DNA from 4 places in the Mesorhizobium sp. W067 genome. Region 1 is predicted to be linked to each of the others. Evidence: predicted binding sites of a transcription regulator. Region 1 holds the regulator's gene; each other region holds the start of a gene.
What was found. The regulator LexA, encoded in region 1, represses DNA repair genes until DNA is damaged. The targets are predictions, from matches to a motif close to TGTTCNNNNTGTGTTCNG.

Region 1 (7,863 bases):
GCACTGCCCGACTACAAAGCCGCCGTGACAGCGTTGGCTTGGTCACGCATATTGACCTTTCTGCAATCATTATCGTGAACACCGCAACTGTGTGCAGTCCGGTCTCGCCACTAAGGAAGCATGATTGAAAGAAGGACTACCGATGACCAGAAACGCTGACCATACGGAGGGTGATCCGTTCTACCATGGCACCCGGGCGGATTTGAAACCCGGGGATCTGCTGAGCGTCGGCCACCCTTCCAATTTCAGAGGTAAACCACTGTCATGGATCTATTTCACCCAGACACTGGAAGCCGCCATCTGGGGAGCAGAGCTTGCAACGGGTGACGGTCGTCAAAGGATTTACATCGTAAAGCCGACGGGGTTTTTCATGGATGACCCTAACCTGACCGATAAAAAATTTCCCGGTAATCCGACGAAATCCTACCGCTCCCGTGATCCGTTACTCATCCTGGGGGAGCTCGCTGAATGGCAGGGTCATACACCCGAACAATTGAAGGCAATGCACGATGGGCTTGCTCGCCTGAGGGCGGAGGGCCGGGATATGATTGAGGATTGAGCGTCCTTGGCGAGTGATGGTCAATTCCGGCGCGGTGGACGCGACCGCACGGACTTTCGCGCTTTGCGCGTTCATGTAGCATAGGAGGTCTGGGGCGCAAGGGGCAGACCCGATGGCTGGACGTGGCCGGGGCACGAAGGAAGGCGAAGGCGCCGAGGCAAGCGTCAGCGAACGCTCGCTGTTTGCCGATAGTCCCTATGCCGAGCCGCTGCCCCTCGCGCTGCCTGAGCCGCATCCCGGCGTCGCGCCTGCGCTGCCCGGTCACGCCTTGCCGGCGCAAGTCACAGCGCCCGGATCTATCGCCCGCCTGCGCAGACGGCTTCGCCGTCCGTCATGGCCCGCGCTCCGCCGCAGCCTTGCCGCGGCCGCCAACACGGAGCTCGACCGGGGCGTCGCCTTCCTGCTGGTGCCGGTTTTCCTGGCGGCCGGCGTCATCATTTATTTCTCGCTGGCCGGCGAGCCCGGCTTTGCGCAGCCAATCGCCATTGTGGTGCTGGCGACATGTTGCGCTGTCGCCACGCGACCTCGGCCGAGGACGCATCTGTTCTGCATGGCCGCGATGCTGTGCGCGCTCGGCGTCGTCGCCGCCAAGGTCGAGACCTGGCGCGCCGGAACGCAGATGCTCGGCTCCGAGATCCAGACACGGCTGACCGGCCGCGTCGTCAGTCTCGAACAGATGGAGAGCGGGCGCATCAGGCTGACGCTTGACGTGGTTTCGACCGCTTACCCCGAGTTGCGCTACGCCCCGAAGCGGGTCAGGCTCTCGGCGCGGACCGTTCCCGCCGATATGACCGCCGGCTCCCTGATCACCGGCTATGCCAGGCTGTTGCCGCCGACCGGTCCGGTGCGGCCGGAGAGCTACGATTTCTCCTTCGACAGCTATTTCACCGGTATCGGCGGCAGCGGCTTCTTTCTCGGCAATCCGAAAACCATTGCTACGCAGGGACCGCCGCCGCTGGCCGCGCGGCTCTCCTCGGCAATCGAGAACGCGCGCGAAAACATTGCCGACCATATCAGGGGCAAGATCGGCGGCGCCGAAGGCGAGATTGCCGCGGCGTTGATTGTCGGGGTGCGCGCCGGCATCCCGGACGAGGTCAACGAAGCGATGCGGCGCACCGGCATCTACCACATCATCTCCATCTCCGGCCTGCACATGGCGCTGGTTGCCGGCACCATCATGGCGTTGCTGCGTGGCGCCTTTGCGCTGTTTCCCGATTTCTCATCGCGCCGGCCGGTGAAGAAATATGCGGCCGCGGCAGCGCTTGTCTCGATCGCCGCCTATCTCGTTATTTCAGGCGTCGTGGTTGCCGCCGAGCGCAGCTTCATCATGCTGGCGGTCATGCTTGTCGCCGTGCTGTTTGATCGCGCCGCACTCACCATGCGCAATCTGGCGATCTCCGCCATTGCCGTCATCCTGGTGTCGCCGCACGAGGTGGTCGGTCCCAGCTTCCAGATGTCGTTTGCCGCCACCGCCGCCCTTGTCGGCGCCTATGCCGGCTGGGCCGATTACCGCGCCGACAAGGTGAGAACGCCGCCGGCAAAGCGCTCCTTCGTCGGCTTCCTGTCGCGAAAATTCGCGCTGGCCATGGGCGGCCTCGCCATGACCTCGATCATCGCCGGCAGTGCAACCTTGCTGTTCGCCATTTGGCATTTTCAGCGTGTGTCGCCGCTCAGCCTGATCGCCAATCTGGCCGTGATGCCGATTGTTTCGTTGATCGTCATGCCCTTTGCCGTGCTCAGCGCACTGGCGATGCCGTTCGGCGCCGACGGGCCGTTCCTCTATGTGATGGGCAAGGGTCTGATGGCGATGATCGCTATATCGGCCTGGATTTCCGAGCGCTCGCCGGTCGACGCCGTCGGGCTGATCTCCATCCGCTCGGTGCTGTTGGTGGCGGTCGCCCTCGTCATCGCCACCATGGCCACCACCTGGCTCAGGCTGGCGGCCGTGCCTTTCGCGCTGGCCGGCCTGTTGACGGTGCCGCAGGTGCTTACGCCCGACGTGCTCATATCCGAGGATGCGCATCTGGTGGCCATGCCGATCGGTGGCGGCGAACTCGCCCTCAACCGCGAAGGCTCCAACGAATTCACCACGGACAATTGGAAACGGGCGCTGCGGGCCGAAACCATTATCCCGCCCGAGATTTTCGAGGCAACAGATACGCGGTTCGATCTCGATCCGCTCGATCTGCCGCCCGGGTCGCCCTTCTATTGCATGGGCGATCTCTGTATCGCCCGACACCCTTCCGGAGCCATTGTAGCCCTTGCCAAAGACCGCAAGACGGCGCGGCCGGCCTGTGCCTTCGCTAGCCTGATCGTCATCGATGACGCCACGGCCTACAATCCGTGCCGCGACCCGCTGGTGCTGGTCGTGACGAAGAAACAGCTGGCCCGCGACGGCAGCGCCGCCGTCTTCTTCGATCCGCAATCGGCAGCTGCAGCGCCAACCATCCGCTTCGCCGTCGACAAGCCGTATCGCCCCTGGCACGAGCAGCGCCGCTTCTCCCGCGAAGCGCGCGGCCTGCCGCCTTACAACCAGCGTGAAAAGTACAAACCCAAGCCGGCTCAGTAGCGCCGGATCAATCCGACAAGCTTGCCCTGCACCTTCACCCTGTCCGGTCCAAAAATGCGGGTCTCGTAGGCCGGGTTGGCGGCTTCCAGGGCGATCGAGGCGCCCTTGCGGCGGAAGCGTTTCAGGGTCGCTTCCTCATCGTCGACCAGCGCCACCACGATCTCGCCGGGGCTGGCTGTGTCGGCATTGCGGATGATGACCGTGTCGCCATCGAAAATGCCGGCCTCGATCATCGAATCGCCCTTGACCTCGAGCGCGTAGTGTTCGCCGCCCATGATCATGTCGGGCGGCACCGAGATCGAATGGGTCTGATGCTGGATGGCGTCGATCGGCACGCCGGCGGCGATGCGTCCCATCACCGGGATTGAAATCGAGGAAACGGCATCGTCATTGCCGGCAGACATCGAACGCGACGGCGAGCCCGGCTTGATCTGGCGGCCGAGACCGCCTTGGCCCATCCCGCCTTGTCCCTGGCCGCCTTGCCCTTGGCCGGCTTGACCAAGACTGCCCTGAATGACGCTCGGCGAAAACTTCCTCGCCGCGTTGAGGCCTGGTGCGATCGAGTCGGGTAGCCGCAGCACTTCCAGCGCGCGCGCCCGGTTCGGCAGCCGGCGAATGAAACCGCGCTCCTCAAGCGCTGTGATCAGTCGGTGGATGCCGGACTTGGAGGCGAGGTCGAGCGCTTCCTTCATCTCGTCGAAGGACGGCGGGATTCCGCTCTCCTTCAGGCGTTCATGGATGAACATCAGAAGCTCATGTTGTTTGCGCGTCAGCATCGCGGCCCCCAAGGGTTCTGAAACCAGAATCGGAAAAAACAAACCCAGAACAAACACTATCTGTTCCAGTTGTGTTCCGCAACCTTTTAAAGTTTAATGAATGTGTTGACGTTATGTTCAGCGTAACGTTCGGCGCTGCGAGCGCCGCCTGCGCCCAGTTGCCAGCAACGGGGTGAAACGAAGACAAAGTGCCCTGCGTCGTCGGTTACGATCGCCGCTTCCCTTTCGGACGGGGCTGCGCAGCATCCGCGCCGGGTTCGCTCTGGGCATAGACCTGCAGCGTGGAGCCGATGTGAGCGGTCATCAGAGTTTTCGCACGTTCGACGTCGCGATCGAGGGCCGCTTCCATCAGGGCGGTATGGTGTTCGATCGCCACGGCGTCGCGCAGGGCCGCCACGGCCTTCCGGTGCCCATCCGTGCGGCCGGCGGCGGCGCGCAGCGTGGGGGCCAGACCCAGAAAGCGGTGATGGCGATGCAATTGGTCGGAAATCGTTGCATTGAAGCGCAGCAGCCAGCTGGATGTCGCGGCACTGAGCAGCGCCGCATGGAAGGCATCGTGTTTTTCGTACCACGCGTCGACCGCATCATCCGATGGATCGTCGAGAACAGACCCGCACCGTGAGAGACGATAGTGGGCGGCAACGACCGCGTCTTCCCACTCGCGGTCGCCCTTCTCGACCGATTCCACCAGCAGGGGCAGTTCGACCACGAGCCGCGCACGCGCCAAATCCTCGAGCTCCGCCAGAGAGACGGGAGCGACCGCAAACCCGCGGTTGCTGATGGCGGTCACAAGCCGTTCCGCCTCCAGCCGCGACAGCGCCTCGCGCAACGGCGTCCAGCCGATGCCGTAGGTGTTGCGCAGCGTGCTCAGCTTCAACGGCGCGGCAGGCGCCAGCCGGGTCGCAAGAATATCGCGCCTGAGCAGGCGATAGGCCACTTCCGTCTTCGAGGTCTGCTCGTCATCCAGCATCGTGATCCATCAGACAAAACGCTCGGCTGAGCATTATATATCAAAGCCTTTCAATGGGTGAATTATATATAATGTTGACAGTTCAAGGGCGACCACTCAAAGTCGACGGCATGTTTGGGCGGGCAGGCTCCGCCGCGCGCGTTTGTCCATGGAGGGGCGCCGGATCATGATGACACCCGATCTCGCTGCAATCGAAGCAATGGATGCCGCCGATCCGCTGCGCCCCATGCGCGAACGCTTTGTCTTGCCGCAAGGCGTGATTTATCTCGACGGCAATTCCCTGGGCGCCGCGTCAGCGGTCGTCTTCAGCGAACTGCAGCAGGCCGCCACGCAGGAATGGGCGCACGACCTCATTCGCGCCTGGAACACCGCCGGCTGGTTCAACATGCCGGTGGAACTCGGAGATCAGCTCGGGCGACTGATCGGCGCGGCTGATGGGCAGACGGTGGTCTGCGACACAACCTCTATCAACATCTACAAGCTGCTGCACGCAGCGCTCGGCATGCGGCCGGATCGGTCGGTCATCGTTGCCGAGGGCGACAGTTTCCCGACCGACCTCTACATGGCCGAAGGCGTCGCCTCGACCCGGCCGGGAACGCGGCTGCGGCTGGAGGGCGTCGACGCGGCCGCAATCGAGGACCTGATCGACGACAGCGTTGCCGTCATCCTGGTCAACCATGTCAACTACAAATCCGGCCAGTTGCGCGACATGGCGGCGCTGACGCGCAAGGCACATGACGCCGGCGCGCTGATCATCTGGGATCTCTGCCACACCGCCGGTGCCTTGCCGGTCGAACTCGACCGTGCCAATGCCGATTTCGCTGTCGGCTGCACCTACAAATACCTCAATGGCGGCCCGGGCTCGCCGGCCTTCATCTACGCGGCCGAGCGCCACCATGGAGATATCAGCCAGCCGCTCAGCGGCTGGTGGGGCCATGCGCGGCCGTTTGCCTTCGAGCAGGGCTTTGCCGTTGGCAGCGGGATCCGCCGCTTCCTGTGCGGAACGCAGCCGGTGCTGTCGATGCGGGCGCTCAAAGGCGCGCTCGATATCTGGAACGACGTCGACATGGCGGCGGTGCGCAGAAAAAGCATCGCGCTGACCGACCTGTTTATCCAGCTCGTCGAAGCCAGATGCGGCGCCTACGGGCTTGAACTGGAAAGTCCTCGCGACGGCAGCCAGCGCGGCAGCCAGGTGTCGTTCCTCCATCCGCATGGCTATCAGGTGATGCGCGCGCTGATCGAGCGCGGCGTGATCGGCGATTTCCGGGCGCCGTCGACCATCCGTTTCGGCTTCACGCCGCTCTATGTCGGTTATGGCGATGTCTGGCAGGCGGTCGAAGCGCTGGAGGATATTTTGCGCACCGGCGCCTGGCAGGACGCCCGCTTCGCGGTGAAGACCGCGGTTACGTGAGAAACTAGAGCAATTTCAGGAAAAGTGTGAAGCGGTTTTCCGTCCGAAATTGCGTCAATCAAAGAGCTAGAGCATTTCGCCGTTTACGTTAAACGGTGAAATGGTCTAGAGCCGGGTGCGGACCGTCCAGAGCTCCGGAAACAGCACGACCTCCAGCATCTTCTTCAGATAGGAGGCGCCTGAGGTGCCGCCCGTGCCGCGCTTCAAGCCGATGATGCGCTCGACCGTGGTGACGTGGTTGAAGCGCCAGCGGCGGAAATAATCCTCGAAGTCGACCAGCTTCTCGGCCAGTTCGTAGAGCATCCAGTAGCGCTGCGGGTCGCGGTAGACGGTTTGCCAGGCAGCCAGCACTTCTTCGTTCTCGACGCGCGTCTCGCGCCAGTCCGTGCGACTGGCGTCGGCGCCGATGTCGAAGCCATTGCGCGCCAAAAGCAGAAGCGCCTCATCATAGAGCGACGGCGTGGCCAGGATGGCTTCCAGCCTGTCCGTAAGGTCGGGCCGGTGCTTGTGCGGCCCGAGCATGGCAAGGTTGCGGTTGCCGGCCATGAACTCGATGGCGCGGTATTGCCAGGACTGGAAGCCCGAGGATTGGCCGAGCGCGTCGCGAAACTCGGTGTATTCGCTTGGCGTCATCGTGCGCAGCACGTCCCAGGCATTGTTGAGCTGCTCGAAGATGCGCGCGACGCGAGACAGCATCTTAAAGCTCGGTTCGAGGCGGTCGGCGCGGATCGAGCGGATCGCGGCGCCGATCTCGTGGAGGGCCAGTTTCATCCACAATTCGGATGTCTGATGCTGGATGATGAACAGCATCTCGTCATGGGCAGAAGACAGCGGCGCCTGCGCATCGAGCACCTTGTCCAGCTGCAGATAGTCGCTGTAGGACATCCGCTCCTTGAACGACATCTGCGCGCCATCGGACGCTGGATCGTTCGGCTTAATCAATTGATCTTCTCCGCGCGCAACCGGAAGCGCTGGATCTTGCCGGTCTGGGTTTTGGGCAGGGCGTCGATGAACTTCACCGAACGCGGATATTTGTAGGGCGCGATCGTTGCCTTGACGTGGTCCTGCAGGCGTTTGACGGTCAATGCGTCCGGCGAAACACCTTGCACAAGCACGATATGCGCCTCGACGATCTGGCCGCGTTCACCGTCCTCGGCGCCGGTCACCGCGCATTCGGCGACGTCGGGATGCGAGAGCAGCGCCGCTTCGACCTCGGGGCCGGCGATGTTGTAGCCGGCGCTGACGATCATGTCGTCGGAACGCGCGGCGAAGTGGAAGAAGCCATCCTCGTCCTGCGTGAACGTATCGCCGGTGAGATTCCAGCCGTCGCGGACATAGTCCTTTTGCCTGGCATTGGCCATGTAGCGGCAGCCGGTCGGGCCGCGCACCGCCAGCCGGCCAGTAGAGCCGCGCGGCAACTCCCGCATCTCGTCATCGACGATGCGTGCCTGATAGCCGCCGACGGGTTTGCCGGTGGAGGCCGGCTTCATGTCGTCGAAGCGGTTGGAGATGAAGATATGCAGCATCTCGGTGGCGCCGATCCCATCGAGGATCGGCTTGCCGGTCTTCTCAGTCCAT
Region 2 (7,863 bases), 450 kb from region 1:
AGGCGGTCTGCAGCGCCAGCGTCGTGGTGCCGACGCCGCCGGCGGCCGGCATGAAGGTATAGATCTGCGACTCGGTGTTTTCCTCGCGCCCCGGCCCTTGCAGCGCGCGCACGACCGACCGCACCAGATCGGCGGTGGTGATCGGCTTGACCAGGAAATCGGCGACCTGGAGCTGCACCAGGATACGCACTGCGGCTGCGTTGAATTCCTGGGTGACGACGACCACCGGAACGCGGCCTTCAAGCCGGCGCATGATGCGCTGCAGCGACTCGATCTCTTCCAGCTTTGCCGCATCCATGTCGACGATGAGCGCGCCGAAATCGGCTTCCTGGACCTCGCCGCGCAGTTCGGTAATGTTCTTCTCGACGGTCGAAAGCTGGATCACCTCCGAGGCCGCGAACGCGGTGCGCGTATCCTGCGCAAAGGTCCGGTCGCTGGACACCAGCAGGATCTTCTTGGTCTTGATGCCGCTTGCCATTTTGTCAGCCTGTCAGGTCATTCCCGGTCAAATCACCGGGGCAAATCAATCGGTTGTCGCTGTCGGTTGCACGGCCTTGGCAGCAGCAGCCTGGTCGGCGGCGTTGACTGCCGCCTCACTGCGCTGCGCCGGCACCAGCAGCCTGGTGTTCTGGACGCCGTATTTCCAGGGATCGACCATCTGCATGGCCGTATTGGCGGCCTGTGCGTTGCCGGCGGCAATCGTCGGTCCCTCGGAGCGGACATAGTCGTCGCTGGTGCAGCCGCCGGCGAGGCCGGCGATCAGCAGGGCGATGCATGATTCCACGCGCATGGCTTCAATCCTTCGGCAGGTCGAGGAAATGCCCGACGGTGGTGACCGCGGCCGGCTGTGGCGTACTGCCGCTGGCCATTGCCACTGCACGATTGGCTTCGGACGATTTCACTTCCTCGGTGTTGTTGAGGAAATAGTCGACATTGCTGGCCGGCTGCGTGCCGTCGGTCGGCTCGAGCAGCTTCTTCGACGGATCGACCGGCTTGACCAGATAGGGGGTGACGATGATCACCAGATCGGTCTCGCGCCGCTGATAGGATTTGGAGGAGAACAGCGAGCCGAGCACCGGCAGCTTGCCGAGGCCGGGTAGACGCGATGTGGTAATGTCGTTCTGTGACTGCAGCAGGCCGGCGATCATGAAGCTCTGGCCATTCTTCAGGTCGACGGATGTTTTGGCGCGGCGCACGATAAAGCCCGGGACCGAGATATTGCCGATATTGTAGGAGGCCGAAGCGTCGATCGAGGACACTTCCGGCGCGATGTCGAGGCTCACCAGCCCGTCCTTGAGAACCGTCGGCGTGAAGTCGAGGCTGACGCCGTATTTCTTGTAGCTGACGGAAATCTTGCCATTGTCCTCGGAGACCGGGATCGGGAACTCGCCGCCGGCGAGGAAGCTTGCCGTCTGGCCCGAGCGGGCGATCAGGTTCGGCTCGGCCAGCCGCCTGGCGAGACCACGTTCCTCCAGCGCCTTGATGGCGACGTCGATCGACAGGCCGTTGGACAGCAGCCGGCCGATGATCTCGCCATTGCCGGCTCCCGGCACCGTGCCAGGATCGAGGGTGACGTCGCGCCCGCCAATGCCGTAAGCGAAATTGGCGCTGTATTTGGCGCCGAGATCCTGTCCGGCCTGGCGATTGATCTCGACGAAGCGGACGTTGAGCTGAACCTGCTGCGAGGACGAGATGTTGACCGAATTGATCACTTCTTCATTGCCGGAGAAGCGGCTGGCGATCTTGCTTGCCTTCTCGGCGGCGACCGCGTCATCGGCCTCGCCCGACAGCACGACGCGGCCATTGGCCGAGCCGACCTTGATCTTGGCGTCCGGCACGCTGGCGCGAATGGTGCTGGCCAGCTGGTCGGTGTCCAGCGTCACCTCGATGTCGACGGTGCCGACCAACTGCTTGTTCTCGTCGAACAGCGCGATGCCGGTGGTGCCGAGATTGTTGCCCAGCACATAGAAGGATTTGTCGGTCAGCGGATTGACGTTGGCGATCTCCGGATCGCCGATGACGATCTGGTAGAAGGCGGCATTGGTCATGACCGTCTTCGGCTTGCCCTTGGCTACCTTGATCGACGCATTCGTTGTGGACGAGACATGGACGATATCGTTGTCGGCCTTGGCTGGCGCACTGAGGCCGAGCATTGCGGCCGCGGCCAGGCAAGCCCCCACCGCAAGCGCCCGCATTGGGCGCAGCCCTTTCGTAGTTCGAAATGCATGAAGTCCCGACATCTGTCCCGTCCCTCGCCCGGTCCCCACCGGCAGTTATTGCTGGTCCCGCGCAGGAACCTGGTATTCTTCGACCTGCGTGCCGCGCGTCACGATGATCGTCTTGAATTTCGGCTTCTCAGGCTCCTTGGTCGCGGCAGTGAACAGCGCGCCGGCAGCGGCCTGGACGCCGGAGGCGACCGATCCGCCGAAGGACGAGATGGTGGTGACGCCGTCCTTGGCGGCCCCTCCGTCTGCGGCCGAGCGGAGCGACAGCGACAAGGTGCCGACGGTGCGGGCAAGCGCCACTTTCTGCGCGCCTTCGGTCGTCACCTCGATGGTGACGGAATTGGCGATCTGCGGTGCGGTCTGGCGCTCGTCGGCGCCCTGCCCCACGGTCAGCACCTTGGCGTCGGAGACGACAATCTCGGAGGTAACGGTCGATCCGGCAGCGCCCTGTGCGTTCTTGGCCACTTCCTGGATTTCGCCCGCATCGCGTGTCAGCACCACGTCGACCCGGTCGCCCGGCATGACGAAGCCGCCGACACCGGCGATCTCGTCGGTGCGGATTGTCACCGCCCGCATGCCGGGCGTCATCATGTTTGATAGCGTCGCGCGGCCGTTCGGCCCCGACAATTTGCTGATCAGCACCGGCTCGTTGACCTCGATCGGCGACAATACCACGCGGCTGCCTTCGGCGAGCAATGCATTGACTGTGGTGAACGCGCCCTGCGGCACCGAATCCTCGGACCATGGGATTTCGCTGAGCTGCGCCCGGTCAAGCTCCATGCCGTAACGCAGCGGCGCGTTGGCCACCACTATGGTCTTGAAGACGACCTTGGGGACGGCGGGCGCCGGGATCGACGCCGTTTTCTCTTCGGCATCGGCCTTGGCCTGGCTTTTCACCCAGAAATCCGCGGCAAAGATTGAAATCGCGCCGAAGACGGCAGCGATGCCAATCATCGTTATGGCCTTGCCCCTCACAACCAACCCCTGACATTCGTGGTCTTTTGTTTTGTTGAGGCGACGCTAGGCCGCTTTGTTAAAGATTCAGGAATCGCGGCCGCTCTCGCTGGACCTATTTCCGCCGGCTTGGTTATCGAAAGGTTTTAGGATAAGAAGGGTTTAATCCCCGAACGTAACAGGAACTTCCGTCGCTTGGCGCCGAAAAGCGTGGCAGTATCGACGGGTGATTCGCGGCACGGATTCTATGGTAGGCATGGACGACAACAACGATCTTTTCGGCAATCTGGAAAAGCAGCCCCAACCGGCTCGGACACCTTCGCGCCCGGCCGACCCGCTGGTGCAGGCCACGAAGCGTCCTGCCGCGACCAAGGACGGCAGCGAGGGCTATAGCGCCGCCGACATCGAGGTGCTGGAGGGGCTGGAGCCGGTGCGGCGCCGTCCCGGCATGTATATTGGCGGCACCGACGACAAGGCGATGCACCATCTGTTTGCCGAGGTCATCGATAATTCGATGGACGAGGCGGTCGCCGGCCATGCCACCTTCATCGATGTCGAGCTGTCGGCCGACGGGTTTCTGACCGTCACCGACAATGGCCGCGGCATTCCGGTCGATCCGCATCCGAAATTCAAGAAACCGGCGCTCGAAGTCATCATGACGACGCTGCATTCGGGCGGCAAGTTCGATAGCAAGGTCTATGAGACCTCCGGCGGTCTGCACGGTGTCGGCGTCTCGGTCGTCAATGCGCTGTCGGACCATCTCGAAGTCGAGGTCGCGCGCGGTCGCCAGCTTTACCGCCAAAGGTTCTCGCGCGGCGTTCCGGTGAGCGGGCTGGAGCAGCTCGGCGAAGTGCACAACCGGCGCGGCACCAAAATCCGCTTCCATCCCGACGAGCAGATTTTCGGCAAGGGCGCCGCCTTCGAGCCGGCGCGGCTCTATCGCATGACCCGCTCGAAAGCCTATCTGTTCGGCGGCGTCGAGATCCGCTGGAGCTGCGACCCATCGCTGATCAAGGAAAAGGACCAGACGCCGGCCAAGGCGGAGTTCCATTTCCCCGGCGGCTTGAAGGACTATCTCAAGGCATCGCTCGGCGATGATTTCCAGGTGACCCGCGAAATCTTCGCCGGCAAGAGCGAGAAGCAGGGCGGCCACGGTTCGCTGGAATGGGCGGTGACCTGGTTCGGCGGTGACGGCTTCGTCAACTCCTACTGCAACACAATCCCGACCGGCGAAGGCGGCACGCATGAGGCCGGCTTTCGCAATGTGCTGACGCGCGGGCTTCGGGCCTATGCCGACCTGGTCGGCAACAAGCGCGCCTCGATCGTCACCTCCGAAGACGTGATGATCTCGGCGGCAGGCATGCTGTCGGTGTTTATTCGCGAGCCGGAATTCGTCGGCCAGACCAAGGACAGGCTGGCAACGATCGAAGCCATTCGCATTGTCGAGACCGCCATCCGCGATCCCTTCGACCACTGGCTGGCCGACAATCCGCAGGAAGCCTCCAAGCTGCTGGAATGGGTGATTGCGCGCGCCGACGAGCGGGTGCGCCGGCGCCAGGAAAAGGAAGTGTCGCGCAAGAGCGCGGTGCGCAAGCTGCGCCTTCCCGGCAAGCTCGCCGACTGCACGCAGAATGCCGCCGCGGGCGCCGAACTGTTCATCGTCGAAGGCGACTCGGCCGGCGGCTCGGCCAAGCAGGCGCGCGACCGCGCCAGCCAGGCGGTGCTGCCGCTGCGCGGAAAAATCCTCAACGTCGCCAGCGCCGGCAACGACAAGCTCGCCGCCAACCAGCAGATTTCGGACCTGATTCAGGCGCTCGGTTGCGGCACGCGCTCGAAATACCGCGACGAGGATTTGCGCTACGACCGCGTGATCATCATGACCGACGCCGACGTCGACGGCGCTCACATAGCCTCGCTGCTGATCACCTTCTTCTACCAGGAAATGCCGAACCTGGTGAATGGCGGCCATCTCTATCTGGCGGTGCCGCCGCTCTATTCGATCCGGCAAGGCGGCAAGGTTGCCTATGCCAGGGACGATGCGCACAAGGACGAGCTGTTGCGCACCGAATTCACCGGCCGCGCCAAGGTCGAGATCGGCCGTTTCAAGGGCTTGGGGGAAATGATGGCCGCGCAGCTCAAGGAAACCACCATGGACCCGAGGAAGCGCACGCTGCTCCGGGTCGATGTGATCGACGCCGTGGCGGCGACCAAGGATGCTGTCGACGCGCTGATGGGCACCAAGCCGGAAGCCCGCTTCCGCTTCATCCAGGAACGCGCCGAATTCGCCGCGACGGAAGTGCTGGATATCTGAGCGCCGGCCGACTCTTCGTTTTGACGCAGTTCCGGGCGGAAAACCGTTTCAAACTTTTCCTGGAATTGCTCTAGCCTGCACTTCCGATACGGAGACCAGCTTGTGATCCGGGCGCGGCTGAAGAGCTACTTCGAAACCAGTTTGGCGGGCCTGACGCAGCCGACGCGCTCGGATTGGATTTTCGCCCTGCGCACGGTTTCGGCCGGTCTGATCGCGCTTCTCGCTGCTTACGCGTTGAAACTCGACCACCCGCAATGGGCGATGATGACGGTCTTCATCGTCGCCCAGCCGGTCGCCGGCATGGTGCTGGCGAAAGGTTTTTACCGGCTGCTCGGCACGCTGGCCGGTGGACTTGCGGCGATCGGCATCACCTCGGTTTTCGGCACCAATCCCTGGCTGCTGGTCACGGCGCTGTCCGTCTGGATTGGGCTGTGCACGCTGGTTTCGTCGCTGCTGCGCAATCCGGAAGCCTATGGCGCCGCACTTGCCGGCTATACCGCGATGATCATTGGGCTGCCGGCTTTCGGCCAGCCGCACGTGGTCGTCGATCTCGCTGTCGCGCGCTGCGCCGAGATCGTGCTCGGCATCGTCTGCGCCGGCCTGACCAGCCGGCTGATCCTGCCCAAGCTGGCCGCTGACGCCATCATCTCCAGGCTGAAGCGCAGCATCCTCGACCTTGCAACCTATGCAGGCGGCGCTTTTTCCGGTGGCGACCCGGCGACGCTGGCCGGCCTGCACCGCAAGCTGATCACCGACGCCCAGATGCTGGCCGAGATGCGCGCCTATGCCCGGCTCGAAGCACCGAGCTTCGCCACCCGCGCCCATCCGGTCCGCCTAACCATCGGTCAGCTTCTCTCGGCGCTGTCGGCGGCGCGCGCGCTGCATTCGCATGCCGCGCCGAAAAACGCAGCGCTCATTCCGGTACGCTCCGAACTGCAGTCGTTGGTCAGCGAGCTGGCAGCGACGCCCGAGGCGCTGGACGACACGTCGCCCTGGGTGACGCGGCTCGACGCGATTGCCGGCAAGGCCCGGCAAATGCCCGACGCCTCGACCGATCAGGGCGACGACAGGGTCGGCACCATAACCCGCCTCACCATCGCCGCCGATTTCGCCGAAGCCTTCAAGCAGGTGCTGCGCGGCCTCGACGCCCTGCGCGCACCGGTGACGGGCCCCAGCCGGAGCAACAGGCAGCCGCCTGCGCTGGTGGTGCACCGCGATTATCCCGGGGCTTCGCGCAATGCCATACGCGCCGGCCTTGCCACGTTGGCGGTCGCCGCCTTCTGGCTGACGACGAAATGGTCCGACGCGGCCGGCACTGTCATCCTCGTTGCCGTCGTCTCCAGTCTTTTCGCCTCGCGGCCTGACCCGGTGCGGGTGTCCTGGGGCTTCTTCAAGGGAACGCTGCTGGCTTTGCCCTTTGCCTTCCTTGTCGGCCAGGTCGCGCTGCCTGCTTTGCCCGGCTTCGGCTGGTTCACGCTGTTTGTCGTGCCGATCCTGGTACCGACGGCGCTGGGCATGGCCAATCCGCGCACCGTCGGCGTGGCGACGGCCTTTGCCATCAATTTCCTCGCCTTCCTCAGCCCGCATCAGGCGATGACCTATGCCCCAGGCCCGTTTTTCGCCGGCTCGGCGTCGGTGCTGGTCGGCATCCTGCTGGCGATCGGCGTCTTCATCGTGGTGCTGCCGGTGGATCCATGGCGCGCGGCCAACCGCATCGTGCGGGCCATGCGCGAGGATCTGGCGCGGCTGTGTCTGCACGAGCGGGTACCGCGGCGTTCGGCCTTCGAGAGTCTGGCCTATGACCGCATCAACCAGCTGATGCCGCTCTTGCAGAATGCCGGCAGGAAAGGCGATGCGATCCTGGGCGGCGGGGTCGCCGCCGTTACCGTCGGCCTCGAAATCCTGCGCCTGCGCGCCGCGCAGCAGAGCCCGTCCACTCCTACCGACACCGCGGTCTCGATCGCCAATTTCCTGCGCGGCCTCGCGCGTGAACTGCTCTTTCGCGCAACCGGCGATCCACAGACAGCAACCATCACTGTGGCCCGGCAATATGCAGCAGGCCTCTCAGAGCGCAGCAGCAGTGCGGATATGCTGCAAATCGCAGCCTCGCTGCGCATCATCGCCGCCGCGATCGAAGACTTTCCGGATTTTTTTGCGAGGGATCGCGGCTAGGGCGTCAGGCCGCGGCTATCGCCAGCGCATGCCCGCGCGCGTTTTCCCGCAGCGCGTCGAGGTGGATCGACTTGACCAGGCCGGCGAGATCGCCCTCGGTGGCCGGACCGCCGAGCTCCTTCAGCATCAGCCAGCTGACCTCCTGCACGCCGGCGAGGCGCTTGCCGTTGGCGACTTCGCGCCAGATTTTGAGCGCGCGCA
Region 3 (7,863 bases), 3.6 Mb from region 1:
CTGTGCCGGTGGCGCAGACCTTCTTCATGGACGACGACGTGCGCTCCAAGACCAAACTCGACGCTGTCGTGGCCCTGGTCGACGCCAAGCACCTGCCGCTCAGGTTGAAGGATTCCAAGGAAGCCGAGGACCAGATCGCCTTCGCCGATGTTGTCGTGCTGAACAAGACCGATCTGGTGACGCCCGAAGAGCTGGCCAAGGTCGAAGCCACCATCCGCGCCATCAACCCGGCGGCCAGGATCCACCGCACCACGCGCGCCGGCGTGGCGCTGTCGGAAGTGCTCGACCGCGGCGCCTTCGACCTGTCGCGCGCATTGGAAAACGATCCGCATTTTCTCGAGGCGCACGATCATGATCACGACCACCATGATCACGACCACGATCACCACGACCATGATCACGACCATCATCATCACGATCACGCGCATCCCTCCGACATCCATGACGTGACCGTGCAGTCGGTGTCGCTGCGCGGCGGCGAGATGGACCCGAAGAAATTCTTCCCGTGGATCGAGAAGATCACTCAGATGGAAGGTCCCAACATCCTGCGGCTGAAAGGCATCATCGCGCTCGAGGGCGACGACGAGCGCTATGTCATCCAGGGCGTGCACATGATCATCGAAGGCGACCACCAGCGCGCCTGGAAAGACGGCGAAAAGCATGAGAGCCGGCTGGTGTTCATCGGCCGCGAGCTTGACGCCGAACGGCTGAAGAAGAGCTTTGACGCCTGCCAGGCGGCTTGATTTCCGGACTCTATGGCGCTAGCGCTGCCCGCTCTTCCTTCTCCCCTTGTGGGAGTAGGTGGCCTCGCGAAGCGAGGTCGGATGAGGGGTGCTCCAGCTCGGCACCGACGGCGATCCGTCCAACACCCCTCATCCGTCTCGGCGCTGCGCGCCGATCCACCTTCTCCCACAAAGGGGAAGGTTGACGCCAGGCCTGGCCGCCTCAGTGGCTTCCCGGGAGTGGTGACAGCTTCATTGGAATGGTCCTGATGCCCACAGTTGCTCCCCTCGACCTGGAAGGTCACTGCCTTGCCGCCGTCTTCCTCGACAACGTGCCGCATTTTGCGCTGGCCGATGGGACAGTTCATAGGCTCGACAACGGCCACAAGACAATTCAGGCCAATGACGGCCTGCTCTCCACGTTCCATGATGCCGCCAACGACCGCCTGATCACCGGCGGCGAGGACGGCAAGATTTTTGCCGTTGCCGCCGGCGGCAATGTCAGCGAACTCGCCAGCGCCGGCAAGAAGTGGATCACCAGCGTCGCCGCCGGGCCGCAAGGCGCTATCGCCTATGCCACAGGCAAGACTGCGTTCGTGCGCTTTGCCGACGGCAAGACCAAAGAGTTTGCCCATCCGCGTTCGGTCGAGGGGCTGGCCTTCTCCCCCAAGGGCATACGCTTCGGCGTCGCCCGCTACAATGGCGCGACGCTGCATTTCCCGGCCGCCGAGGGCAAGCCGGTGGAGCTGGAATGGGCCGGTGCCCATACCGGCGTCACCTTCTCGCCGGATGGCGCCTTCCTCGTCACCACCATGCAGGAAAACGCGCTGCATGGCTGGAAGCTCGCCGACGGCAAGCACATGCGCATGACCGGCTATCCCGGCAAGGTCAAGAGCCTGTCGTGGAGCGTGAAGGGCAAATGGCTGGCGAGTTCCGGCGCGCCGGCGGCGATCGTCTGGCCGTTTTCGGGCAAGGACGGCCCGATGGGCAAGGCGCCGCTGGAGCTCGGCACGCGCGGCAACGCCATGGTGACATCGGTTGCCTGCCATCCGAGCCAGGATGTCGTCGCCGTCGGCTATGATGACGGCATGGTCATGGCGGTGCGCTTTACCGATGCCAAAGAGGTGCTGTTGCGCCGCCCGGGCAAGGGCGCCATCACCGCGATGATGTGGGATAAGGAAGAGCGCCGGGTCGCCTTCGGCAGTGCCGCCGGCGACTGCGGCGTCATCGATATCTCGGCGTGACCTATTCGGCTCCGCACGACACCTTGCCGGTCAATTCTTTCGGCTTGCCGTCCTGTTCCGTGTCGGCGGCGTTGTCGTAGACGGCAAGCGTGTACCGGCCGTCATAGACGCCCTCGTCACTGGTCTTGGTCAGGATCGTCAGTTCGACAGAGTTGAATTTATCTCCGAGCTGATGCTCGTGGTAGACGTTCAGCCGCAACTCCTTGTCGTCCAGCCAGTACTGGGTGAGGTCGGAATCCTCGAAGACGGTCTTGCGCAGACTGTCGCCTTCCGGCCGGCCAAGTATCTCGAGATCGCCGCGAAAATTGAAGGTCGGGCCGCCCATACCTCTGGTGACCCCGGCGCCGACCTCGAATTGCACCGCTTTGTCATCGACGGAACACCAGACGCCGCCCGATGCGGAAGCCGCAGCGGCCGACAAGAGTAGCGCAATAGCGCAGATGATCGTCCGCATTTTTCTCCCCAAACCACAGACCCGATCGCATTGGCGCCCGACTGCGCCGGAAGGTCAAGTCTGCCGAACTTGCTGCTGACCCAATGCAGCGCACCAACACGGCCAATTGCGGTTGCCGTCGCCAATTGGGTAGTGTGCCGGCCGAGAGGGATTTCATGCACAGCACGAACAGTTCAAAGGCGTCCATCGGCGGTATCAGCCGTGACCGCATCGCTGCATTGCGCGATAGCGAGGCGAACACCTTCCGCAAAGCGCGGCCGAAATCGCAGGCCAAGGTCGGTAACGGCCTGCCAGGCTTCTTCGGCGGCGTGCCGATGCACTGGATGAACGACTGGCCGACGCCATTCCCGATCCTGGTCGACAGCGCCAAGGGCGCCACCATCACGGATATCGACGGCAACCGGCTCGACGATTTCTGCCTCGGTGACACCGGCTCGATGTTCGGCCATGCGCCGCCGCCGGTGGCGCGCGCCATCCGCCGCCAGGCCCGGCGCGGCCTGACCTATATGCTGCCTTCGGAAGATGCTCTGGCCATCGGGCCGCTGCTGCAAGAGCGTTTCGGTCTGCCGTTCTGGCAGATCGCCACCACCGCAACCGACGCCAACCGCTTCGCGCTGCGCGTCGCCCGCGCCGTCACCGGCCGCGAAAAGATCCTGGTCTTCAACGGCTGCTATCACGGCTCGGTCGACGAGACGATGGTCCGGATGGTCGACGGCAAGCCCGTGAATCGGCCGGGGCTGGCGGGTGAGTTTCGCGACCTGACCAAGATGGCGAAGGTCATCGAGTTCAACGATGTCGCCGCGCTGCAAGCAGCGCTCAAGGACACGGATGTCGCCTGCGTCATTGCTGAGCCGGTGCTGACAAATTCCTGCATGGTGCTGCCCGATCCGGGTTTTCACGACGCGTTGCGCAAACTGACGCGCGCGGCAGGAACGCTGCTTCTGATCGACGAGACGCACACCATTTCGACTGGACCCGGCGGCTACACCAGGAAATTCGGACTGCAGCCCGACCTGTTCGTGCTGGGCAAGCCGATCGCCGGCGGCGTCCCGGCAAGCGTGTGGGGCATGAGCGACGAGGTCGCCTCGCGCTATGCCGACTACAATCGAACCAAGGAGCCGGGCTATTCCGGCATGGGCACGACGCTGTCGGCGAACCCGCTGCAGTTCGCAGCCATGCGCGCAACGCTCGAAGAGGTGATGACGCAGGAGAATTATGCCCGGGCGGATCGCCTGGCCCTGCGGCTCGATGCAGGGCTGACCGGCGTCATCGATCGCTACAATCTGCCCTGGCATGTCGCCCGCGTCGGCGCCCGCGTCGAGTTCATCTGCGCCCCTGGCCCGCTCAGGAACGGCGCCGAAGCCGAGACTGCCCATGCGCCGGAGCTTGAGGCGGCTATCCATGTCGCGCTGGTCAACCAGGGCGTGCTGATCGCGCCCTTTCACAACATGATGCTGATCTCACCGGCCACCACCGGCGCCCAGGTCAACCGGCTGATCACCGCCTTCGCCACGGTTGCGGCAAGGCTGACGGCATGAGACAAGCTGCCAAGCCAAACTCGAGTACACTAATCATGACTTCACCTTCGGGCTCGACGCCCGCCGAGGCGCAAGCCTTTCTCGACGCCCATCCCGAAATCGAAGCCTTCGATATCGTCTTGACCGACGCCAACGGGGTCGGCCGCGGCAAGATCGTGCGCCGGCATGAGCTGAAAAGCATCTTCGAGGGCGGCCGTCACATGCCGATCTCGATCCTCGGCCTCGACATCACCGGCGAGGATGTTCACGAAACCGGGCTGATCTGGACGACCGGCGATGGCGACCTCAGGGCCTGGCCGATCCCCGGCACCCTGGTGCCGCTTTACGGCACGAACCCGCCGCGCGGCCAGTTGCTGATGGCGATGTACCATCTCGAGGGACAGCCTATGTCGTCGGACCCACGGCTGGCGCTGGCCAGGCAGGTCGACATCTTGGCGGCCAAGGGCCTCTATCCCGCCGGCGCCTTCGAACTCGAATTTTTCCTGCTTGCCAATCAGCGTGACGCCGACGGCAAGGTAAAGCCGGCGGACGCCGTGCTCGACGGCCGCCGCTCGGCCAAGACGGAAGTCTATTCCGTCGACCATCTGCACGGCATGGAGCCGCTGTTTTCCGACATCTATGCCGCGTCTAAGGCGCAAGGCATTCCGGCCGAAACGGTGATTTCCGAATACGCGCCCGGCCAGTACGAGCTGACGCTGAACTATCGCAAGGATGTCATGCGGGCGGCCGACGACCTCGTCATGTTGAAGCGGCTGGTGCGGGCGCAGGCGCGCCGCCATGGTGTCACCGCCTGCTTCATGGCCAAGCCGATCGAAAAATACGCCGGCTCCGGCATGCATTTCCATGTTTCGTTGCAGGACAAGAACGGCCGCAACGTTTTTGCCGAGGCTGGCGGCGAAAGCTGGTCGCTGCCGCTGCTGCAGGGGCTCGGCGGGCTGATCCAGACCATGGCCGAATCGATGCTGGTGTTTGCGCCGCACGCCAATTCCTGGCGGCGCTTCGTCTCGCAGTCCTATGCGCCGGTGGCGCCGACCTGGGGCGTCAACAACCGTTCGGTGGCGCTGCGCATCCCGGCGGGCGACGCCAAGAACCGGCGCATCGAGCACCGGCCGTCGGGTGTCGACGCCAATCCCTACCTGATCGCGGCAACGGTGCTGGCCGGCATCATCAAGGGTCTGGATGAAGGCCTCGACCCCGGCCCCGAAACCACTGGGAATGGCTATGAAGCCGCCATCACGCGCACGACCATGCCGGTCGACTGGCGCGCTGCGATCGAGGCGGCGCGGGCATCGAGCTTCCTGAAAGAGGCGCTTGGCGAGGATCTGCATCGCACCTTCGTGGCGATCAAGCAGTCGGAGTATCTGCGCGTCGCCCGCACCGTCAGCGAGCTGGATTACCACCTCTACCTCCACGAGGTCTGAGAGACCGCCTGGAACTCGGGCAGTCGTCCTGCTAGCCCGACGATCAGGCGGCGATTACTTTTTCGCCGCCTGCATCAAATGACGTGGCGCTGCAGCCTTCAAGAACATATCATGAACGGATGAGCGCACCCACCGTCCGTGAAAAGCTGGCAATCCTGTCTGACGCCGCCAAATACGATGCTTCCTGCGCCTCGTCCGGCTCGGCGAAGAAGGATTCGCTCCAATCCGGCGGTATCGGCTCCACAGAAGGCATGGGCATCTGCCATTCCTATGCGCCGGATGGCCGCTGCATTTCGCTCCTGAAAATCCTGCTCACCAATTTCTGCATTTACGATTGCAGCTACTGCATCAACCGCTCGTCATCGAATGTGCGCCGCGCCCGCTTTAGCATCGACGAGGTGGTGAAGCTGACCATGGATTTCTACCGGCGCAACTACATCGAGGGCCTCTTCCTGTCCTCAGGAGTCATCCGCTCCCCGGACGAGACCATGGCCGAAATGGTGGAAGTGGCGCGGCGGCTGCGGCTGGACGAAAAATTCTCCGGCTATATTCATCTGAAGACCATTCCGGAAAGCTCGGCCGAACTGGTCGAGCAGGCCGGGCTCTACGCCGATCGGCTGTCTATCAACGTCGAACTGCCGACCGATGAGGGCGTCAAGAAACTGGCGCCGGAGAAGAAGCCGGAAACGATCCGGCTTTCCATGGCGAACCTGCGCCGGAAGATGGAGGAAAAAGCCGAGCCGACGCTGAGGACCAAGAAGCGCGAACGCTTTGCGCCCGGAGGTCAATCGACGCAGATGATTGTCGGCGCCGACAAAACATCCGACGACGGCATTTTGCACACCAGCGCGCGGCTCTATGGCAGCTATCACCTGCGGCGCGTCTATTATTCCGCCTTCAGCCCGATCCCGGATTCGTCATCGTCGCTGCCGCTGCAAAAACCGCCGCTGATGCGCGAGCACCGGCTCTATCAGGCCGACTGGCTGATGCGTTTCTACGGCTTTTCGCAGCCGGAAATCCTCGCCGGCAGCAGCGACGGCATGCTCGATCTCGCCATTGACCCCAAGCTCGCCTGGGCTTTGCGCAATCGGGCGAGGTTTCCCGTCGACATCAACCGCGCCGACCGCGAAGCGCTGCTGCGGGTTCCGGGTCTGGGCACCAAGGTGGTGGCGAAGATCCTTGAAACCCGCCGCCACCGACGCATGCGGCTGGAAGATGTCGGACGGATCTGCCATTCGATCGCCAAGCTGAGGCCCTTCATCATCGCCGAAGGCTGGTCGCCGGGCGGACTCACCGACAAGACAGGCCTGCGCGACACGATCGTAAAGTCCTGCGAACAACTGTCGCTGTTTTGACCATGCAGCCGGCTCAGCTCGACCTTGCCCGATACACTGTCCGGCTAGCGAGCCAGACCGATTTCGCCGGTTGGCGCGATGCGGCACGGCGTCTGGCGCTGAATGAGGTCCGGCCTGAGGATATTAGTTGGGGTGTCGGGTCCGACGCCAATGATCCTCAAGATGCCTTGCCGGCGGTGCCAGAGGGCGCGCAGCTTACCGTCCCGCGCGAGTTCATCGCCCATGCCGAAACCGCCTTCTGCCACTCCGACCCCGGCCGGTTTGCCTTTCTCTACTGGATGCTTTGGCGCCTGCGCACCGAGCCGAAACTGCTGGCGATCGCATCCGATCCCGACACCAGGCGGCTCGAAGCCATGGAAAAGGCGGTGCGGCGCGACAGCCATAAGATGCATGCCTTCGTACGCTTCCGGAAGATCGGCGACGGCGAGAACGAGCGCTACGTCGCCTGGTTCGAGCCGGAGCATTTCATTGTCGAGCGCAACGCGGATTTCTTCGTCCGGCGGTTCACCGGCATGCGCTGGACCATCCTGACGCCCTATGCCTCCGCCGACTGGAACGGCGAAAGGCTGGCGATCGGGCCGGGTGCGGCCAAGGGCGATGCACCCGATCAGGACGACACCGAGGCGTTGTGGCTGACCTATTTCGAAAACATCTTCAACCCGGCGCGGCTCAAGGTGAAGGCGATGCAGAAGGAGATGCCGAAGAAATATTGGCGGAACCTTCCCGAGGCCTCGCTCATTCCAGATCTGATCGCAGGAGCGGACGAGGCCGCCAGGGATATGATTGCCAGACTGCCGACAACGCCGGCGCCGCACCACGCCAAGCTGCAGGCAAGACATTGGCCGAAGCCCGAGCCGGCCGAGGCGCCGGATGAAGACGATGCCAAGACGATTTCCGATTTGCGCGAGGCTGCAAAGGGTTGTCGTCGCTGCCCGCTCTGGCGCGACGCGACACAGACCGTGTTCGGCGAGGGGCCGGATGACGCCAAAGTGGTCTTCGTCGGCGAACAACCTGGCGATCAGGAAGATCTCGCCGGCAAACCTTTTGTCGGGCCAGCGGGCAAAGTGTTCGATGCGATTCTCGATGACGCAGGCGTCGACCGGCAAAAAGTCTACGTCACCAACGCCGT
Region 4 (7,863 bases), 430 kb from region 1:
TGGGTGACCGGCATGTCGGAGCGCGGATCGCGGTACATCGGCACCAGTTCCGACAAGGGCCGGTCGCCGATGACGATGCCGGCGGCGTGCGTCGAAGCGTGGCGGTAGAGCCCTTCCAGCTTTTGCGCCATATCGAGCAGCGTCTGCACGATCGGCTCCTTCTCGGCCTCCTCGGCAAAGCGCGGCTCGTTGGCGATGGCATCCGCCAGCTTGACCGGATTGGCCGGGTTCTGCGGCACCATTTTGGAGAGCTTGTCGACTTGGCCGTAAGGCATTTGCAGCACGCGGCCGACGTCGCGCAGCACCGCGCGCGCCTGCAGCGTACCGAAGGTGATGATTTGTCCCACCTGGTCGCGGCCATATTTCTGCTGGACGTAGCGGATGACCTCTTCGCGCCGATCCTGGCAGAAGTCGATGTCGAAGTCGGGCATCGACACGCGGTCCGGATTGAGGAAGCGCTCGAACAGCAGCGAGAAGCGCAGCGGATCGATATCGGTGATGGTGGTGGAGTAAGCGACCAGCGATCCGGCGCCCGAACCACGGCCCGGCCCGACCGGAATGCCTTGCGCCTTCGCCCATTTGATGAAGTCGGCCACGATCAGGAAGTAACCGGGAAATTTCATCTTCTCGATGATGGAGAGCTCGAAATCGAGCCGCTCGCGGTATTGTTCGACCGTGTAGCCGGCGGTGGGTCCATGCGCCGCCAGCCGGGCGTCGAGACCTTCATGGGCCTGCCGGCGCAGTTCATCGGCCTCCGCTTTCAGCGCCACCTCATTGTCGGCGACATCGCCGCCGGTAAAGCGTGGCAGGATCGGATTGCGGGTCTTGGGATAATAGGAACAGCGCAGCGCGATCTCGACGGTGTTGTCGATCGCTTCCGGCAGGTCGGCGAACAGCCGCGCCATATCGGCCTGGCTGCGCAGGAAATTGTCCGATGTCAGGCGGCGGCGGTTGTCGGCGGCAACGACGGACCCTTCGGCAATGGCGATCAGCGCGTCATGCGCTTCATAGTCGTCGCGGGCGGCGAAGAACGCCTCATTGGTGGCGACCAGCGGCAGATCATGGATATAGGCAAGGTCGACCGATGATTTCTCGATAGCGCGGTCATAACCGGAAACACGGTCCAGTTCGACATAGAGCCGGTCGCCGAACAGCGCCTTGAGTGCCAAAAGCCGCGTCTCGGCAAGATCTCGGCGATCCTCCTTCAGAGCCCGGCCGATCGGGCCGCGCGGCCCGCCGCTGAGGCAGATCAGGCCATCGCTATGGCCTTCCAGCATTGCTGACGTCAGATGCACGGGCTCGCCCGGCGGCGTCTCCAGATAGACCTGGCTGACCAGCCTGACCAGGTTGCTATAGCCAACCTCGGTGGCGGCGAGCAGCACCACGGCGTTCATCTCCGGCCCGTGGCGGCGGCGGTCGCGCTGTGCGTCACTGGTCTCGCCTGAAAAGGCGAGATCGATCTGGCAGCCGATGATCGGCTGGATGCCCTCTTTCACCGCTTTCTGGGCAAATTCCAGCGCGCCGAACAGATTGTTGGTGTCGGTGACGGCGATTGCCGGGCACTCGTCCTTGACGGCATGGGCGACGACAGCGGCGACCTGCAAGGCGCCCTCGAGCAGCGAATACGCTGAATGCACGCGCAGATGGATGAACGGCCGCGCCGGCGCCTCCGGGCGCGCAGCAGCGAGCGCTGCTTCGCGCCTCAGGGGATCGCGTGGAAGTTTGTCATCCGCCATGATGTTTCAAATTGCTCGAAGGGCTTTGAGTCGATGGAGATGTATTGTCCCGGACCGGGCGATGCCAGTCCAGCACAATTGACCACCGACCACAGGCTTCCGTACCCAGCCGCACGGCTCAGAGATTGTTCGAAATTCGCTCTGGCGAGTCATATGATGGTGGTTTCGAGAACCGGAGCGCAGCGGCCATTGGTCCGTGAGCACGGGAAGCGCAGAAACCACCTTCAGATGGCCGCCGGAGTAGAATTTCCAAACAATCTCTAGGCGAACTCCATGATCACCGCATCGACAGCCAGGCTGTCACCCGGCTTGGCGTTGAGCTTCGACACGACAAGATCGCGGTCGGCGCGCAGCACGTTTTCCATCTTCATCGCCTCGACCACGGCCAGCGTCTCGCCGGCCTTGACCTCCTGCCCCTCGGCAACCGCGATCGACACGACCAGGCCCGGCATCGGGCAAAGCAGCATCTTGGACGTGTCCGGCGCCACCTTCTCCGGCATCAGCCTTTCCAGCTCCGCCGTGCGCGGCAGCATGGCGCGTGCCCTCACCGACATGCCTTTCCAGGCAATGCGCAGGCCGTTCGGCGCCGGCCTGATCTGCGCCGTGACCTTGCGGGCACCGACAGTGCCGCGCCAGATGAGGTCGCCCGGCCGCCAGTCGGACGCCACCGTCAGCGCTTTGCCGCCATCGACCGACAGATCGATTTCCATCGGAATGGAGATCATGCCCTCGATGATCGAAGCCTGGAGATAGTCGTCGCCGAGCTTCACCACCCAATCGCGCTTGAGTGCGCCCGAATGCGGCGCCAGCCGCCCGCCCAGCCGGTCGAGCCGGTCGCGGCGCAGAAGCTCGACCGCGGTGGCGATCGCCGCCAGCACTGCCTTTTCATCGCCATTGGGCACGATCGACGCGAAGCCGTCAGGATATTCCTCGGCGATGAAGCCCGTCGATATCCGCCCCTCGCGCCAGCGCGGATGCTGCATCAGCGCCGCCAGGAACGGGATGTTGTGCTCGATGCCGTCGACGACGAAACTGTCCAGCGCTTCCGACATGGCATCGATGGCCTCGATACGCGTGGGCGCCCAGGTGCAGAGTTTTGCCACCATCGGATCATAGAACATCGAAATCTCGGAGCCTTCGGTGACGCCGGTGTCGTTGCGGATGAAGACATCGCCGAACTTGCCCTCCTCCGGCGGCCGGTAGCGCGTCAACCGGCCGATCGAGGGCAGGAAATTGCGATAGGGATCCTCGGCATAGAGCCGGCTTTCCACCGCCCAGCCGTTCAGCTTGACGTCGCTCTGCTTGATGCCGAGCTTCTCGCCGGCGGCAATGCGGATCATCTGCTCGACCAGATCGATGCCGGTGACGAGCTCCGTCACCGGATGCTCGACCTGCAATCGTGTATTCATTTCAAGGAAATAGAAGTTCTTTTCAGCGTCGACGATGAACTCGACGGTGCCCGCGCTCTGATAGTCGACCGCCTTGGCCAACGCCACGGCCTGTTCGCCCATCGCCTTGCGCGTCTTGGCATCGAGGAACGGCGACGGCGCCTCCTCCGCGACCTTCTGGTTGCGGCGCTGGATCGAACATTCGCGCTCGCCGAGATAGAGCGCGGTGCCATGCGCGTCAGCCAGCACCTGGATTTCGATATGGCGCGGATCGACGACGAACTTTTCGATGAAGACGCGGTCGTCGCCGAACGAGCTTTTGGCCTCCGAACGCGCCCGGTCAAAGCCGTCGCGCACTTCCGACTGGCTCCAGGCGATGCGCATGCCCTTGCCGCCGCCGCCGGCCGACGCCTTGATCATCACGGGATAACCGATCTCGCCGGCGATCGTTTCGGCATGGTCGCCGTTTTCGATGACGCCGAGCCAGCCTGGCACGGTCGAAACCTTGGCCGCGTTGGCGAACTTCTTCGATTCGATCTTGTCGCCCATCGCCTTGATTGCCTTGGGTTTTGGACCGATGAAGATAATGCCTTCGGCCTCCAGCGCCTCGCAGAAGGCGGCGCGTTCGGAGAGAAAACCATAACCCGGATGCACGGCCTGCGCGCCCGTCTCTTTGCAGGCGGCGATAATCTTCTCGGGCAGGAGGTAGCTCTGCGCGGCAGGCGACGGCCCGATATGCACGGCTTCGTCGGCCATTTCGACATGCACGGCGTCGCGATCGGCATCGGAATAGACCGCTACGGTGGCAATCCCCATCTTGCGCGCAGTCTTGATGACGCGGCAAGCAATCTCGCCGCGATTGGCGATCAGGATTTTCGTGAACATCGAAGGCGTTTCCTCGGGTCTTTCGTCCTTCTTATGGGCTTCGGCAGCCGGGCTCAAGCACCGCGCCGCTGTGCAGCAATCTACGCCGAGCCGATGTTGCGGGACGAAAGCCGGGGCCGCCGACGACTGGGCCAAGATTTGCGCCATATTTGGTCGCCAAATCGGGTTGAAACAGTATAAAAACCCTGAAAGCCTGAAGACCAATCGCCTTGGGAGGAATTGCCTGATGAAAACCCGCGCCGCTGTCGCTGTCGCCGCCGGAAAGCCGTTGGAAATCATGGAGGTCGACCTCGACGGACCGCGCGAAGGCGAGGTGCTGGTCGAGATCAAGGCGACCGGCATCTGCCACACCGACGAGTTCACCCTGTCGGGCGCCGATCCCGAAGGCCTGTTTCCGGCAATCCTCGGCCATGAAGGCGCTGGCGTTGTCGTCGATGTCGGCAAGGGCGTCACCTCGGTCAAGAAGGGCGACCACGTCATCCCGCTCTACACGCCGGAATGCCGGCAGTGCCCATCCTGCCTGTCGCGCAAGACCAATTTGTGCACCGCCATCCGCGCCACGCAGGGCCAAGGCTTGATGCCCGATGGCTCCTCGCGCTTCTCGATCGGCAAGGACAAGATCTTCCACTATATGGGCTGCTCGACCTTCTCCAATTTCACCGTTTTGCCCGAGATCGCCGTCGCCAAGGTCAACCCGGACGCGCCCTTCGACAAAATCTGCTACATTGGTTGCGGCGTCACCACCGGCATCGGCGCGGTCATCAACACCGCGAAGGTCGAGCAAGGCGCGACTGCTGTCGTCTTTGGTCTCGGTGGCATCGGCCTCAACGTCATCCAGGGCCTGAAGCTCGCCGGCGCTGACATGATCATCGGTGTCGACCTCAACAACGACAAGAAGGCATGGGGCGAGCGCTTCGGCATGACGCATTTCGTCAATCCGAAGGAGATCGACGGCGACATCGTTCCTCACCTCGTCAACTTGACCAAGCGCGGCGCCGACCAGATCGGCGGCGCCGACTACACATTCGACTGCACCGGCAACACCAAGGTGATGCGCCAGGCGCTGGAAGCCTCGCATCGCGGCTGGGGCAAGTCGGTCGTCATCGGCGTGGCCGGCGCCGGCCAGGAGATTTCGACCCGGCCGTTCCAGCTGGTCACCGGCCGCACCTGGATGGGCACCGCCTTTGGCGGCGCACGCGGCCGCACCGACGTGCCGAAAATCGTCGACTGGTACATGGACGGCAAGATCCAGATCGACCCGATGATCACCCATTTGCTGAAGCTTGAGGACATCAACAAGGGTTTTGATCTCATGCATGAGGGCAAGTCGATCAGGAGCGTCGTCGTTTACTAAGTGCGATCAGCAAAAGTGGCGCCCGGTTTTGCGTCCGATCGCACACCAAACGGAGGAAGAACAAGCCGCCGACCGAAGGGCCAGCGACTGAAGTTGCACAGGTTCAACAAGGGAGGAAGACAATGCCTGAGAAACTGCATCCCAAAATCGACAATGGCTTGCCAAAGGAGAGCGCAAGCTTTGCCGGCGGCACGCTGGTCTGCGCCTGCACCAGCAAGCCGGTGAAGGTGACGGTCAAGGGCCAGATCGCCCACAACCATGCCTGCGGCTGCACCAAATGCTGGAAGCCTGACGGCGCGGTGTTCTCGGTCGTGGCCGTAGCCGGCACTGGCGACGTCACCGTCACCGAGAATGGCGACAAGCTGAAGGTGGTCGATCCGGCAGCATTGATCCAGCGCCATGCCTGCACCGGTTGCGGCGTCCACATGCACGGCCCGGTCGAGCGCGATCATCCGTTCAAGGGTCTGTCCTTCATCCATCCCGAGCGCTTCGAGGAAGACGGCTGGTCACCGCCGGGCTTCACCGCTTTCGTCTCGTCGATCATCGAATCCGGTGTCGACCCCAAGCGCATGGACGGCATTCGCGGCCAGTTGAAATCGATCGGCCTCGAACCCTATGACTGTCTCAACCCCGGCCTGATGGATTACATAGCCACCTGGACGGCGAAGAAGTCGGGCGCGCTGCCGGCCTGACGGTACGAGATTTCTGGCATGGGGCCGGGTAACATGCCGGCCCCATGTCCGTTTTGGAGAGATAATGCCCGCACCCGCCATCTACGTCGACGCCGACGCCTGCCCGGTGAAAGCCGAGGTCGAGAAGGTCGCCGAGCGCCATGGCGTGGTCGTCACCTACGTCTCCAATGGCGGGCTGCGTCCGTCGCGCGATCCGATGATTCGCAACGTCGTCGTCTCTAAAAGCGCCGATGCCGCTGACGATTGGATCGTCGAGAACGCAAAACCCAACGACATCGTGATCACCGCCGACATCCCGCTTGCCGCTCGCACCGTGGCGCTCGGCGCGCATGTGCTTGGGCCAACCGGCCGGCCGTTCACGCCGGAGACCATCGGCATGGCGGTTGCAATGCGCGATTTGAAGCAGCATCTGCGCGAAACCGGCGAGAGCAAGGGCTACAATGCCAGCTTTGCGCCACAGGATCGCTCGCGTTTCCTGGGTGAGCTCGACCGTATCTTGCGGCGGGCTCTGAAATCCGTCACACCCGACCAGACGTGAAGCATCATCCGAGGTCGGGCTATGGCCGACACATCGCCGAATAACCCCTTGCAGCGGCACAAGCAGTTCTTTGTGTCGCTAGCCGTCGGTCTGGTCGTATTTGCCGCGGTATTGCCTTTGATTGGATCGCTCCCCCTCTCCACGCGGCTTGCTTATTCGATTTCGATTGCCGCCGATGCGTTCTTCGTCGTCTTCATCGCGCTCGTGATCGCCAAGATGCCGCTGCTGTCCGGCCGCTATCTCAGCAAGAACGCGCGCGAACTGGACCTCCCAGTGCTGGGCATCTTTGCCATCACGCTCGGCATCGTCGCCATGGCCATCGTCCTGCTGTTCCTTTTGATCAATCACAAGGATCGCGACCCCATCGAACTCGGCTTCGCCATGCTGTCGATCCCGCTTGGCTGGTTCACCATCCATGCCATGGCCGCCCTCCACTATGCGCATGTCTACTGGATGGACGGCGACGCGATGGATACGGAAACCAAGAAGAAAATGCCGGTCGGCGGCCTCGATTTTCCCGGCAGCAAACGGCCGGACGGTTGGGACTTTCTCTATTTCGCGACGGTGATCGGCATGACCGCGCAGACCGCCGACACCGCGATCACGACCTCGCATATGCGCCGGGTGGTGCTTGTCCATTCGATCCTGTCGTTCTTCTTCAACGCCGTCATCGTCGCCGCCGTCGTCAATCTCGCGGTGAGCCTCGGCAATTGAGTATCCGTGCCCGCGATAAACCCGTGCCCGTAATAAAAACGTGACCGCATGAAACATCGCTTTCGATAGCGACGTATTGGGAGGACAAGGACGAGCGCGGCCATCCCAGGATCGCGCTGCCGGAGGCGAGGAAAAGATGGAAACCATTACCGTGAGTCAGCCCGGCGCAGGCGTCGATGCCGCCTCAACGAAGGATGCGACGCTGATCTACCGGCAATCGCGCTGGACCCGCCTGACGCACTGGCTGTGGGCGATCTCGCTGTTCTTCATGCTTTTGTCCGGCCTGCAGATCTTCAATGCCCGGCCGCAGCTCTACATCGGCAAGCAATCCGGCTTCGAGTACAACAACACCGTCTTTGCCATCGGCGCCGAAAACACCGCCACCGGCCCGCGCGGCTATACCGAAATCTTCGGCCATCGCTTCGACACCACAGGCGTGCTCGGCTGGTCGGGCCCGGCCGGGCAGCAAACGTCGCGTGCCTTCCCGTCCTGGGCGACAATCCCGTCCTATTACGATCTCGGCACCGCCCGCGTCGTGCATTTCTTCTTCGCCTGG

Region 2: the regulator LexA is predicted to act here: its motif matches at 3,349-3,366, upstream of parE (DNA topoisomerase IV subunit B).
Region 3: the regulator LexA is predicted to act here: its motif matches at 5,480-5,497, upstream of ACYG97_RS25885 (putative DNA modification/repair radical SAM protein).
Region 4: the regulator LexA is predicted to act here: its motif matches at 1,863-1,880, upstream of dnaE (DNA polymerase III subunit alpha).

Annotation. Positions count from the first base shown of each region.
Region 1 covers NZ_JBTTII010000001.1:1,705,807-1,713,669, forward strand. Annotated here, with positions in the region: gene arr (NAD(+)--rifampin ADP-ribosyltransferase) at 143-559, shown strand; gene ACYG97_RS08395 (ComEC/Rec2 family competence protein) at 672-3,128, shown strand; gene lexA (transcriptional repressor LexA) at 3,122-3,904, opposite strand; gene ACYG97_RS08405 (GntR family transcriptional regulator) at 4,110-4,874, opposite strand; gene kynU (kynureninase) at 5,041-6,285, shown strand; gene kynA (tryptophan 2,3-dioxygenase) at 6,391-7,227, opposite strand; gene ACYG97_RS08420 (AMP-binding protein) at 7,224-7,863, opposite strand, start outside.
Region 2 covers NZ_JBTTII010000001.1:2,160,103-2,167,965, forward strand. Annotated here, with positions in the region: gene ACYG97_RS10735 (AAA family ATPase) at 1-478, opposite strand, end outside; gene ACYG97_RS10740 (hypothetical protein) at 524-790, opposite strand; gene ACYG97_RS10745 (type II and III secretion system protein family protein) at 795-2,195, opposite strand; gene cpaB (Flp pilus assembly protein CpaB) at 2,274-3,179, opposite strand; gene parE (DNA topoisomerase IV subunit B) at 3,436-5,490, shown strand; gene ACYG97_RS10760 (FUSC family protein) at 5,593-7,662, shown strand; gene ACYG97_RS10765 (DUF2336 domain-containing protein) at 7,667-7,863, opposite strand, start outside.
Region 3 covers NZ_JBTTII010000001.1:5,283,410-5,291,272, forward strand. Annotated here, with positions in the region: gene ACYG97_RS25860 (CobW family GTP-binding protein) at 1-743, shown strand, start outside; gene ACYG97_RS25865 (WD40 repeat domain-containing protein) at 992-1,966, shown strand; gene ACYG97_RS25870 (hypothetical protein) at 1,968-2,420, opposite strand; gene ACYG97_RS25875 (aspartate aminotransferase family protein) at 2,576-3,958, shown strand; gene ACYG97_RS25880 (glutamine synthetase family protein) at 3,994-5,379, shown strand; gene ACYG97_RS25885 (putative DNA modification/repair radical SAM protein) at 5,499-6,734, shown strand; gene ACYG97_RS25890 (UdgX family uracil-DNA binding protein) at 6,737-7,863, shown strand, end outside.
Region 4 covers NZ_JBTTII010000001.1:2,138,070-2,145,932, forward strand. Annotated here, with positions in the region: gene dnaE (DNA polymerase III subunit alpha) at 1-1,736, opposite strand, end outside; gene ACYG97_RS10650 (acetyl-CoA carboxylase biotin carboxylase subunit) at 1,997-4,009, opposite strand; gene ACYG97_RS10655 (S-(hydroxymethyl)glutathione dehydrogenase/class III alcohol dehydrogenase) at 4,236-5,363, shown strand; gene gfa (S-(hydroxymethyl)glutathione synthase) at 5,486-6,055, shown strand; gene ACYG97_RS10665 (YaiI/YqxD family protein) at 6,120-6,593, shown strand; gene ACYG97_RS10670 (DUF1345 domain-containing protein) at 6,615-7,307, shown strand; gene ACYG97_RS10675 (cytochrome b/b6 domain-containing protein) at 7,444-7,863, shown strand, end outside.